3 regions of the Planococcus sp. 1R117A genome follow, and region 2 is predicted to be linked to each of the others. Evidence: riboswitches for the same ligand, from Rfam matches in the RefSeq annotation. Region 2 holds a riboswitch; each other region holds the start of a gene.
The links. A riboswitch is a leader RNA that binds a small molecule or an ion and turns the genes downstream of it on or off. The one in region 2 is predicted to bind S-adenosylmethionine.
Positions count from the first base shown of each region.

Region 1 (4,207 bases), 110 kb from region 2:
AAAGACGAGAGCAAGAAAGTCAATTTGGAAGGCCATTTTCAAAATGCACCTGACGAAGGAAGGGAAGATGTTCCGCAAAGTGATAAAATCATTAAAGACCGTAAGACTGGCGAAGAAACTTACATCGAGAATACCGGAGATAAATATTAAAAAGCGTATCAGATAACCTTTGAGGTTACCCGGTACGCTTTTCTTATGCTCTCCGCAGTAAAACCTTTTGCAGGAATTTCTGCGTACGTTCTTCAGTCGGATAGGTGAAGATGTCTTCCGGTTTTCCTTGCTCGACGATATGGCCATCGGCGATAAATACAACACGGTCGGACACTTCACGGGCAAAGTCCATTTCATGCGTAACGAGGACCATTGTCTGTCCTTCCGATGCCAGTTCTTTAATGACTGTCAGTACTTCTCCAACGAGTTCAGGATCAAGCGCAGAAGTCGGTTCATCGAACAACAGCAGATCAGGTTTTAAGGCAAGGATGCGTGCGATGGCTGCCCGCTGCTTTTGTCCACCAGACAATTGTTCGGGATACTGGTTTTTATGATCCAGTAAGCCAACTTTCTGCAGCAGTCCTTCCGCTTCAAAGACGACTTCCTGCTTGTTTCTTTTTTGTACGACGAGCGGTGCTTCAATGATGTTTTCAATCACCGTTTTATGCGGGAATAAGTGAAAATGCTGAAACACCATGCCGGAATATTGGCGGATGTCGATTTTCTGCTTTTTGGTCGGATTCTTTCCATTGAACGCCACGTGTACATTGTTGATTTGCAGCGATCCGGCAGAAGGGGTTTCCAGTAAATTAAGGCAGCGCAGCAAGGTGGTTTTTCCAGAGCCTGAAGGACCGATAATACTGACGACTTCCCCTTTTTCAATTTCAAACGAGATGGACTTCAATACTTCCACATCTTTAAATTTCTTACTTAGGTTTTCCACTTTAATCATATTCCGTACCTCCAATCAAGCTGCAACATAGCGGTTGGCTTTCTTCTCAAGATAATCCTGCAGCAGCGTGACCAGTGCACAAATTGCCCAGTAAATAAGCGCTACCAGAATATACAAAGTCAAACTTTCATAGGTTTGGCCAACCACCACTTTTGCCCGGTAAAACATTTCTGAAACCGTGATGACCATAGCAAGGGAAGTTCCTTTGATGATATCCATAAAAGTGCTCGATAAAGGCGGTAAGGCAATGCGTGTCGCTTGCGGCAAGATGATGCGGGTCATGGTTTGCCAATAGCTCATCCGAAGTGTTTCCGCAGCTTCCCATTGTCCTTTCGCTACAGAGGAAATGGCGGAACGGATAATTTCAGCTGTGTAGGCAGAAAAATGGATGCTGATGCCAATGATGGCTGCAGTTAATGGCGCCATCTCGATGCCCACCATTGGAAAGCCGAAGTACAGGATAAACAGCATGACCAACAGCGGTGTACCCCGCATAAAGGAAATAAACAGTCGGGCAGGCACTGAAATCAGTTTAAACCGGTTCATGCGGGCGAGGGCAACAAACAAACCCAGAACTAAGGCGAAAAACATACTGACTAGTGCGATTAAAATGGTTTGCCAGGCCCCCTCTAAAATGAAGGGGAGGGAGTCGAGCGCAATTTCTACATTGAATAGATATTCCCATTTAAAGTCGGTCATCGGAAGACTCCTTTACTCATTATGTATAGAGGAGGAATCCGGGGATTCCTCAAGGTTTTTATTCTTTCTCAAGAGGCTGTGTTACATCAGCACCCAGGAATTTGTTTGAAATTTCCTTGATTGTGCCATCAGCCAGCAATTCTTCAAGAGCACCATCAATTTTTTCTTTCAGCTCCGGGCTGTCTTTAGGCAATACGATTGCGCTGCTGCTGAAAGAGAATTTTACTTCTTCAGCAAGCTTTAAACCTGGTTTGTCGTATTGCTCAAGCGAACGCATCAATACGAGGTAGTCATTCAGCGTGGCATCAACGCGGCCATTGACGATTTCCGGAAGGACTGTATCAGAACCTGTATAGACAATTACTTCGGCTCCTTGTTCCTGTGCGAACTTCGAGTAATTGCTTGTCGCGGAACCGCCAACTTTTTTACCTTTTAAATCTTCTACAGATTCTATGCCTGAGTTATCGCTTTCACGCACAATGGCAGAACCATAAGAATGCTTGATCGGGATGGTGAAATCAAATTTTTCTTTGCGCTCATCTGTGACAGAGAAATCGTTTGCTGCTATATCGATCTGGCCGTTGCGGAGTGCCGGAAGCAAGCCATCAAATTCCATTTCTTTAAACTCGACTTCCAGCCCAAGTTTCTCGCCTAAAGCACGGGCTACTTCCACATCATAACCGGTCAATTCTTTCGTTGTTTCGTCATGGTATGTAATAGGATAATAAAGACCTTCGGTTCCAACGACGATTTTTCCGGATTCCTGGATGCGTTCCCAGGAATTTTGTTCTTTGCCTTCTGTTGAAGCGGTTGCTTCACTAGTGGATTTTTCGCTGCCGCATGCCGCCAATAACAAACCGATTACGGCTACGACAAACAATAATAAAAAGCTTTTTGAATTTTTCATTCTGTTACACCTTCCTTTTCTATAAGTTTACTTGGTTTAAAGTTAATAGAATTGCTCTCGCATGAAGGCAAACAAAAAGCCTCTTCCATAAGAAGAGGCTGACATGCGAAATCACATTGAATATCCAGCTCTTCTTATCTCTCAAGCTCATGCTTGTTGGATTTGGCACAGTGCTCAATTTTGAGCCCGCTGCCGAGGTTTCGCAGGGCCAATCCCTCCACCTCTCATGATAAGAACGAATTACTATTAAACTATGTAGAAAACTTTACCACCATTGCATTTAATCGTCAACATAATATTCTGACAGAATGATTTTCTCAACTTTAAATCCGCTTCTGGTTTAATAAATTCATTTTTCTCTTCACTATGCATCCATTAAACAGGACTCGGCAAACGTTTATCAAGAAGGTGAAAAACAAGAAAAATTCTTGGGAAAAAAAGTGATTTAAGAAAGGGGGAAGTTTGGAAATCCAGTTGTACCAACGGTTTTATGCAATGTGAATCTGTTGACAGCCGAACAGTTTTGAATATAATTTTAAGTAGAAAGACCAGAATTAAAAGAAAGGGGTAAGAAGAAAATGTGGGCGTTGAAAGTCATCGCATGGCAAGCCCGAGTTGTAGAAGGGTGGCCATAGGAAAACCGGTTGCTTCTAAAAAAGTGATTAGGATCTTGTGACTTTTGAAAAGCTGGCATTAACCAAAAATACTTTAAAAAGGAGAAGATCACAATGAGCACTTTGTTTCCAAGAAAACAAACTGACCTATTCCCAAGCCTCTTTGGAAGCGGATTGGAATCTGACTTCTTTAATAAGTTTTTTGGGGAAAATACCTACCCTCAAGTTGATATAAGAGAGAAGAAAGATGGCTATGAATTTATGGTCGATCTTCCTGGATTCTCAAAAGAAGAAGTCGAAGTGGAGTACAAAGACGGCTATTTGGAAATCCGCGGTGAAAGAAACCAAAGCTGGGAGTCTAATGATGAAGAAGGACGCTTCGTACGCAAAGAACGTTCTTACGGTTCATTCAAGCGCAGCTTCTATATTGGTGAAATTGATGAAAAACAAATTATAGGCTCATTTGAAAAAGGGGTATTGATGCTTCAAGTGCCTAAGTCCAATGAGCAGGCACGAAAAGACAAAGGTTACCGGATTCCAATCGAATAAGGCATCGCCTCATATTCCCATTATTTATCGGGAAGCGCAAAAAGCCGGAGTGCAGCTGTAAATCAGCTGCACTCCGGTTATTTTTGTTTATGCATGATAATCGGTTACCACAAAAGTTCCCGTAGTAGCAAAATTAGACATATCTTCGAAAATGCCTTCAACTTCAGATAATCCGATTTCGCGCGTCACCATTTTGCCAGGCTGCAATTTTCCAAGAGCGACTTGCTCTAAAAGAGAAGTGAAGCGGAAAGCAGGAATCCCAAGAGTGGTGATAAATGATTTCTCAGTAAGGACCATGTGATCGACCGGAATGGAGATGAATCCGGCCTCTTTCTTAGAGGTCACGCCGATTTGTAAATGACGTCCACCTTTTTTCAAGCTATTGATGGCCGGTACACAAGTTTCTGTGATTCCAAGGGCGTCTACGGAAACATCTGCGCCGCCTTTTGTGATTTCTTGCACAGCTTCAACAGGATCATTGTCTTTGCTGTTGAT
Region 1 covers NZ_JBPRLO010000005.1:222,634-226,840, forward strand. Annotated here, with positions in the region: gene ACSFXN_RS15715 (hypothetical protein) at 1-150, shown strand, start outside; gene ACSFXN_RS15720 (amino acid ABC transporter ATP-binding protein) at 194-943, opposite strand; gene ACSFXN_RS15725 (amino acid ABC transporter permease) at 959-1,642, opposite strand; gene ACSFXN_RS15730 (transporter substrate-binding domain-containing protein) at 1,701-2,549, opposite strand; SAM riboswitch class I at 2,681-2,785, opposite strand; gene ACSFXN_RS15735 (Hsp20/alpha crystallin family protein) at 3,278-3,712, shown strand; gene ACSFXN_RS15740 (zinc-binding dehydrogenase) at 3,800-4,207, opposite strand, start outside.
Region 1: linked by a shared signal. The riboswitch ahead of ACSFXN_RS15730 (transporter substrate-binding domain-containing protein) and the one ahead of ACSFXN_RS15265 (MetQ/NlpA family ABC transporter substrate-binding protein) in region 2 are both predicted to bind S-adenosylmethionine.

Region 2 (4,207 bases):
AATGAAAATCCAATTCAAAAACATGACAAAAAATCTTATCTTATTCAGCACGATCACAAGTGTTGCTTTAACTGGCGGAGTAGGAAGCGTCTTTGCTGCAGAAGCACCAGCATACTCGAATACTCAAGCCTACGAAGCGCAGCATATTGAACAGGATACGAAGTATTCGAAAAAGGTAATGAAAGCGGTCCGGGTTAGTTTAGGAGCAAATGCTAAGTCAACCCAAGTAGATGCTGTGATTCAAACGATGCCGAAAGTGAACGTCATGGACCGTTACTTAGCTTCATTTGGCAAAAAGGTCAAAGGCAATGAAGTTCGGCTGGCGGTAAAAGAAATCTTTGATATCGATCTGAACTACGTTTCGAAGATGGATTATGGCAGCAAATTGGCCAGCTATCCTACAGATGTGATGGAAAGCTTGCGTGTTTCCTTGAACGAAGAACCGGCATCGACTAAGCAAGATGCACGGATTATGGAAATGGCGAAGAATGAAGTGATGGACCGCTATCTGAAAGATCACGATTACGCACTCACTGGCGCAGAGAGCCGTGTGCTGATCAATCAGATTTTTGGGGTTAATCTGGAGGGCATTTCCACTTTGGAACATATGCAATTAGCAGTCAGCTCTAAAGGCCAATGGATTGTGAAAAGTGATACAGATCTATTCGTTCTCGAATCCAGCTTGGATGATGTCGATGTTTCGATCTATACGACACCTTACTTTAAAGAAGTGACAGGCAGCGACCAATTGCCGGAGCCGTTAAAAACGAACTTAATGAATCTTGGCTTTACATATAACGAAGAAGCCAATCTTTTGTATTACAAAAACCCAACCGGTGAATCCGTACCGGATGCGTTCAAAGGCCGAGTAATGGGAATTCTTATTGGCACGATTGTGACGGAATACAAGAACAAATAATGGGAAAACCTTCAGGGACTTAGAGGAAACTCTTGGTCCTTTTTTGCGCTTTCCTTTGTTGCAGAATGATTGGGCATGATGGGGTATGGATCAAAACTTAATGTTTTAGAAGAATATAAGACAGGCTGAATTCTGGCAGCTCCGCTAGGTTTGGTAATGAAAAATACTAAACAGATTCTTTAAAAAGAATTCTCCTTCAATTGACCCGTACAATAATCAATCCTTTATATTAATTATCTGATTTTTCTGATACATTTAGAAAGAGGAAGTTTTTGCTATATTTTCGAAATAATAAATTCCAAAGGAGGGATGAAATGAAGGTTATCAAGAATGATGTTACGTTCGTAAGCGAAGGGTTAAATTGTAAGGGCTGGTTGTACGTTCCGGAAGGAGGAGAGCTTAGCAAAAAACCGGCGATTGTCATGGCGCATGGATTTAATGCGGTGAAAGAGATGCATTTGAAGAACTTTGCGGAAAAATTTGCAGAGGCAGGTTTTGCCGTATTGGTTTTTGATTACCGATTTATCGGGGAAAGTGAAGGGGAGCCAAGGCAGCATGTGATTCCTGCAGAGCAGCATAAAGATTATAGAAATGCAATCAGCTGGATTTCAACTCATGATCAAGTAGATGAAAATCGAATTGGCATATGGGGAGCTGGCTACAGTGGAGCTCATGTATTGCATTTGGCAGCAATAGATCCACGGGTGAAAGTTGTCGTAGCCCAAGCTCCCGTGGTAAACGGATGGAAGAGTGCTCAACGGTTAATGAGAAATGACATATTCCATGGATTCGTCCAAAATCTAAGTGCTTACCGTCTGGCCCGTTATATGGGAGCGGAGCACCAGTATGTGCCGGTAGTTGCACCAGAGGGTGAAGTAAGTGCTTTGCCGATTCCAGAGGCTTTTGACTGGTTTACTGAAACAGGGAACACGATTGCACCAAATTGGGAAAATAGAATTACGCTTGAAACAATGGAAGCTCTTTTGGAATATAGCCCGAGCAGCACGATTGAGCGTATTTCCCCGACACCTTTATTAATGTTGGTGGCAGAAAATGATATGTTGGCGACAGCGGATTTAACCATAGAAGCTTTTCAAAAAGCACATGAGCCTAAAAAATTAGTGGTTCTTCCCGGCGGCCACTATAGTGCCTATGTAGACCCAGGATTGTCGGATTTTCTGCCACCACAAATTGAGTGGTTCAAGGAGCATTTGTGAGACTGATTTAAAGAAAGCAGAGAGACAAAAAAAATGCTTTCCTTTATCAATGGAAATTCTAAACCTAAGTGGTATTTCAATCTGGTTCTTTATTGCTAAAATTCACAATAAACAAAATGGGTCTTGCTTTTTGCGTTATATTGAAATAGTATGAAAATATAAATTAAATATGTAAATCTCTTATGAAGAGCGGCGGAGGGACTGGCCCTGTGAAGCCCGGCAACCATTCAAGGTTTTGAACGACCATGAAAAGGTGCTACATCCTGCAAAATACTTGGTATTTTGGAAAATAAGAGAGGTGTAAACTCAAACTTTTTTGAATGCCTCTCTTTTAAGAGAGGCATTTTTATTTTTCACAGAAAAGGAAGCGGGTTGTCATTACAACGGCTGCATGCAGTTGAAGGTTTTACTGGCCACACTGGCAATGAAAAAGAAACAGGAAAAGGGGAAATGACATGAAGAAATGGATAGCAGGAAGTGTACTGGTTTTGTCAGCAGCAGTTTTAGGAGCTTGCGGAAGTGGTGAAGAGGCATCAACTAAAGAAGCGGAAAGCCTTGTCAGTGATGGTGTTTTAACGGTCGGCGTAACCGGAGGTCCGCATGAAGAGCTCGTCGAAAAAGTTGCGGAACTTGCAGAAGAGCAAGGACTGGACTTCACTATTGAAACGAAAGTGTTCTCTGACTACGTAATGCCGAATGTTGCGTTAGCAGAAGAGGAAATTGACTTGAACTCATTCCAGACGGAACCGTTTTTTGAAGAAATGAAAAAAAGCCGGGACTTGGATTTGGTCCGCGTCGGTGATACGGTAACGTTTCCGATGGGCATTTATTCATTAGACTACAAAGATGTCAGCGAACTGCCGGAAGGAGCAAAAATCGGTTTGCCGAGTGATCCGACCAATAGTGGACGGGCTCTAGCTTTGTTCGAAAAAGCGGGCCTTCTTAAAGTGAAGGAAGGCGTTGGCTTGCAGGCGACGGTAATGGATATCGCTGAAAATAAAAACAACTACGAGTTTATCGAACTGGACTCTGCTCAAATTCCACGCCAATTGAACGAGCTGGATGCAGCAGCCATCAATACCAATTTCGCGCTTGAAGCGGGCTTTGTGCCAGCAGAAGATTCGATTTTCATCGAACCAAGCGACTCGCCTTTCGTCAATCTTGTTGCATCACGCACTGAAAACAAAGACGATGAAGCGATCAAGCAATTCCTTGAACTGTACCATAGCGATGAAGTAAAACAATTCATTGAAAAAGAGTTTGCGGGATCGCTTATTCCTTCTTGGTAAAACTTAATGAGAAAGCCGCCTTCGATGGAATCCATCGAAGGCGGCTTTTTTTGTTTAACGGTATTGGCCAGTATTCGCAGGTCCGAAAAAGGGAGTAGGCGGATAGCACAATTCTTTAAATTTCAATCATTTTAATCGTTGATGCGATTTCTTCTTCAGCTGACTGCAGGTTCCATTCATGCGGGTAATAGCCGAGCGGATTGCAGATTACTTCAATGTTTTTATAATGTTCATGATAGCGTGTATGGGTATGGCCAAAAATAAGCTTTTTGACCTGGTATTCCATCGCCAGTTCGCCAAAGCGGGAACTTCCCATCATGGCATTGAAGAAATCCCAGCTCGGATCTTCCTTCACTTGCAGAAAATGAGCGAACGGTACAACATGAGTGACCAGGATGATGTTTTTGCCGCGATATTCTTTGAGCCAGTTCTCCAGTTTTGCGGTATACTGCTCCGTCAAGGCAGAGTCGGTTACTGGCCAGTGGGCATACGTTTTATCCGGCCACGTAAAGCTGCCGAATGTGCCTTTGGCAAATTGCTGTTCAGTAAATCCCGCAACGCCGAATGTGTAATCATACCAGCCGCCATCGTCGATTACGACCCAGTCTTCGTTCAATTGGACAGGGCCGTTGCCAAGATTTCCGCGGAACTCGAGAAGTTTGGAATAGGCAGCGGCGGAATCTTCCGCATAGACATCGTGGTTGCCATGGACGAATAATAGCTTGGTTTCTGGAAAACCGTCTTGCAGCCGATTTAAAAGAGCCAAACCTTTTTCAGGGCCG
Region 2 covers NZ_JBPRLO010000005.1:110,588-114,794, forward strand. Annotated here, with positions in the region: gene ACSFXN_RS15255 (hypothetical protein) at 2-919, shown strand; gene ACSFXN_RS15260 (alpha/beta hydrolase) at 1,234-2,136, shown strand; SAM riboswitch class I at 2,314-2,432, shown strand; gene ACSFXN_RS15265 (MetQ/NlpA family ABC transporter substrate-binding protein) at 2,592-3,425, shown strand; gene ACSFXN_RS15270 (metallophosphoesterase) at 3,541-4,207, opposite strand, start outside.

Region 3 (4,207 bases), on a different contig from region 2:
ATCTGTTCATCATTGGATGTCTTGGTCTCAAAACCTCTCTGCACCGACTTAACACCCGTCCTTTCCGGAACACCCCATAGACGGCAAATGAATCAAATTAGGTTCAATCATTAAAAATCCCCAACCAAAGAGAAGACGGTGTCCAGGCCGACATCAGCCTTCCCTCAAGTTCTTGTCGCTTCTTTCATAGTTCTGTTATTAAAACTATCCAGCAATACGTAACCAAAAACCAGTCCAGCAACTGTCGGTACAGTCGTTCCGCCTATTAAGATGATTTCCGGAATGGCAATCCATCCTATTATGAACGGCATGAAAGGCAAAAAAGACATCAATACCAGAAAAAGTGATGGCAAACCAATTGCAGCAAAAATGGGCCAGTCGAACTTTCGAGACTTGTTCTCTTTCGCTTCAAGAAGAAATTTCGGAGTACGCAGCAGCAACCCCAATGCTACAGGGAAAAGTGCAATAAACACTCTCAGCGCAGCTGGCTCAAATGTTTGTTGCGCCATCTCATTCAACTGCTCTTGAAGCTGCATGCCAAAATACAATACAAATCCCAGAACTATTGTCCAGGCGAAATAATATAGAAATCGTTTCAAAACCATCTCCTCCTTCATAGGGATTGCACGGGAACTATTCATTGTATGCTTATATACGATGGGAAAAGAAAGATGGTTTCATTAACTTGAAATAATTTCCTGTTAGCTTGTTTAAAAGTCGTTTGCAATCAAAAAAGAAAGAAGAAGCGCTTTTTTAAGCACTTCTCCTCCCTGCTGATCGAGTAATTTTAATTGTTTGCCGTTACTGGCACACGTGTATATTGTTTTCCAGGATGGACAGGCGATAAATGAGCGCCTTCTCCAAATAAAGCATCACGCAAAGAATTTCCTTCGTATTCTTTTTGCACAAGTCCCCGCTCTTGAAGAATCGGCACAACGAGTTCAATGAAATCTTCAAAAGTTCCAGGTGTGATAGCGTAAGCGATATTGAAGCCATCGATGCCTGTTTCATTTACCCATTTTTCAAGCGTATCGGCAACCTGCTCTGGAGATCCGACAGTGAATGGCCCAAGTCCGCCAATGCCGACATATTCTTTAATGTCATTGACCGTCGGTTTTCTGCCCGGCAGGATTTTGGTGAAGTTTTCCAAAGCGGACTGAATGGCATCATTTTCAATGTATTCAAGCGGCTGATCCGGTGCATAGCCGGACAAATCAATGCCGGTCCAACCTCCGAACAAGGCGAGAGCCCCTTCATGGCTGATATGCTTCTTATAGTCATTGTATTTTTCAATCGCTTCTTCTTCAGTTTTGCCGACAATCGGCGTCAGCAAAGCAAGAATCTTCACATCATCTTTCTTCCGCCCGGAACTCTCAACTTCCGCATGTATTTTATCTACCGTTTTTTTGGCCAGTTCAATATTCGGCGGACCGATGAAGACACATTCAGCATGTTTTCCGGCAAAAGCCACACCTTTTTTAGAAGCGCCAGCCTGGTAAAGGACAGGTGTCCGCTGTCTGGAAGGTTCCGTTAAATGGGCACCGGGCACTTTATAATATTTCCCTTCATGCTGGATATCATGCACTTTTTCAGGATCTGTATAAATGCCATTCACTTTATCCAGCAGCACGGCATCTTCTTCCCAACTGGATTCCCATAATTTATAGCACACTTCCAAATACTCCTCGGCAATGTCATACCGCTCGTCATGCTTGATCTGGTCGTCTAACCCGATATTGACAGCCGCGCTCTTGAGATAAGAAGTCACAATGTTCCAGCCGATGCGGCCTTTTGTTAAATGATCCAGCGTAGAAATCCGGCGGGCAAAAGTGTATGGATGTTCATGGGTAACGGAAGCTGTGACACCGAACCCCAAATGTTTCGTGACTGCTGACATAAGCGGCACGACCAGCAGCGGATCGTTGACAGGAGACTGCGCCCCTTGCCGGACGGCGGCATCTCTGGAGCCATTATAGACATCATATGTACCGAGGACATCCGCGATAAAGATGGCATCGAACTTTCCTTTTTCCAATAGCTTCGCCAATTCGATCCAATACTCGCTGTCTTTGTATTTATGCGATTGATCTTCGGGGTGCGTCCAGAGCCCAGGTGATTGGTGGCCTGCACAGTTCATATCAAATGCATTTAAATAAATCCGTTTGTTTGTCATAAAAATCCGCTCCTTTGTGTGCACCGTTTTTGGTGTTTCAACTAACCTTTTTAACACAATGATTGATTTGAGGATTTACTATTGCCTTTTCTTTATATACTTGCCGTATTTAAATTTGAGGACAATGAACAAAATAAAAAACCTCCTTTTCTCGATAAAAGAGAAAAGAAGGCTGTATATGTACACAATCCCGCTCTTATCTCCCAAGAATAAAATTCTTGCTGGATTTAGCACCTTTCTGACAAATGTCAGAGGTTGCTGAAGCGTCAACGGGCCAGTCCCTCGGCTTCTCTGGATAAGATTATTAAATTAAAAATAATCATAATATTAAATCAATGGAAAGTCAACGTAATTTGTGAAAATTTTATTTATCCTATAAGTCTTATTGTTTAACTTGGATTAATTGTATGAAGAAGAACTTTATTTTGATGGTAGCTCCATGAAATTCCTTTGCACTTCAAAAAAACAACTGATGCTTTTTTTTGATTCTTGGTTACTGCCATCAAATAATGTCCTCTGCTTTCTAGCGTTCTTCTCTAGTTCTCACATCTATACATTCTATTTTCTTACAAAATTTCATAGAAGTTATCGTGCATATGTTTAACTAATGGACCAGATAGGGAAAGACACTAGAATAACGATAATAAAGAAAGAGGTTTGATAATATGCCAAGAATCGCAGTAGAACATCCGTTTACAGACATCCAACTCGCATTAGGGAAAAGAGGATATCAGGCAGACATGCTTGACCAGAAAGAAAAAGCAGCCAAATACGATGTCCTGGTCGTCCGCAATTCTGAAAGCTACGACCACCTTCGCTTCAAGGGCTCCTTAGTGGAAGTAAGCGGAAGCACGGTTAACGAAATTGTTGACGAAGTGGAAGAACGTTTGCAGCGCGCTGGGAAAATCCCAGGCCAGCCGGATGCAGCGAAAAGTGAATCCGGCAGCGGGTTTTTCGCAGGCCTCTTAAGCGGAGCAGCGATCGGCTCGGTAGTGGCCCTTCTTTTAGCACCGAAAAGCGGCAAAGAACTCCAAGTTACCGTCAAAGAAAAATTAGCCAGCAGCAATTCGAGCGGTGATGGAAGCGGAAAATTGAGCCAAGTGAAAGAAAAAGCAACTGACTTGGCCAACCAGGCTAAAGAAAAAGCCACGGAAGCCACGACTCAAGTGAAAGAGAAAGTTTCCAGCTCGTCTAAAGACCCGCAAGGCACTGAAACTTCAAGAGATTCTTCATCATTGAATTAAAATAACGAGGATAAAAAAAGCCGAAGCGCCCACTTCCCAGTGGATTCTTCGGCTTTTTATATATGGCAGCTTGCCTGCTTGATCCTGCATCAAACAAAACTTTTGTCAGAAGCAATCGTTCGGTTGCGGGGATGTTCCGAAAGAATAGAAGAGACTAGTTTCTTTACAATAGGTTGCTGTGAAGAAAAAATTTCATTTTTGTCTTGGCTGGTTGCGATCAACCTGCCTTTTTCCATGACTGCTAAAGCATCCGAAATGGAATAGGCAGCTCTGATATCATGGGTGATAAATAGATAAGAAAGGCCATAGACCGATTTCAATTCCTTTAACAAGTTCAGGATATTTGTTTGGTTCACCATATCGAGACTGCTGACGGATTCATCCAGGACCATCAATTTCGGCTTTAAAGCGATCGCTCTGGCAATATTGATCCGCTGCAATTGCCCTCCGCTGAACTGCCGGGGGTATTTTTTCATATCTTCCGCATCCAGCCCTACCATATCCAATAAATGCGCAATCGTCCGTTTCATCTCGGATGCCGACAGCCTTTCGTAATTTTCCAAGGGCTCCCCGATAATCTTTTCCGCCGTCATGCGCGGATTCACCGATGAATAACTATCCTGAAAGACCACTTGAAGATTTCTTCTGAGACGTTTTCGGGTAATGGAATCCATTGTATAAATGTCTTGGCCTTGGAAAATGACTTTGCCTTCTTCCGGCTTCTCCATCCCCAGAATGACTTTGCCTAACGTGCTCTTGCCTGCCCCACTTGTTCCAAGAAGCCCCAAAC
Region 3 covers NZ_JBPRLO010000002.1:318,903-323,109, forward strand. Annotated here, with positions in the region: gene ACSFXN_RS06980 (hypothetical protein) at 165-599, opposite strand; gene ACSFXN_RS06985 (LLM class flavin-dependent oxidoreductase) at 788-2,173, opposite strand; SAM riboswitch class I at 2,367-2,475, opposite strand; gene ACSFXN_RS06990 (YkuS family protein) at 2,839-3,417, shown strand; gene nikE (nickel import ATP-binding protein NikE) at 3,507-4,207, opposite strand, start outside.
Region 3: linked by a shared signal. The riboswitch ahead of ACSFXN_RS06985 (LLM class flavin-dependent oxidoreductase) and the one ahead of ACSFXN_RS15265 (MetQ/NlpA family ABC transporter substrate-binding protein) in region 2 are both predicted to bind S-adenosylmethionine.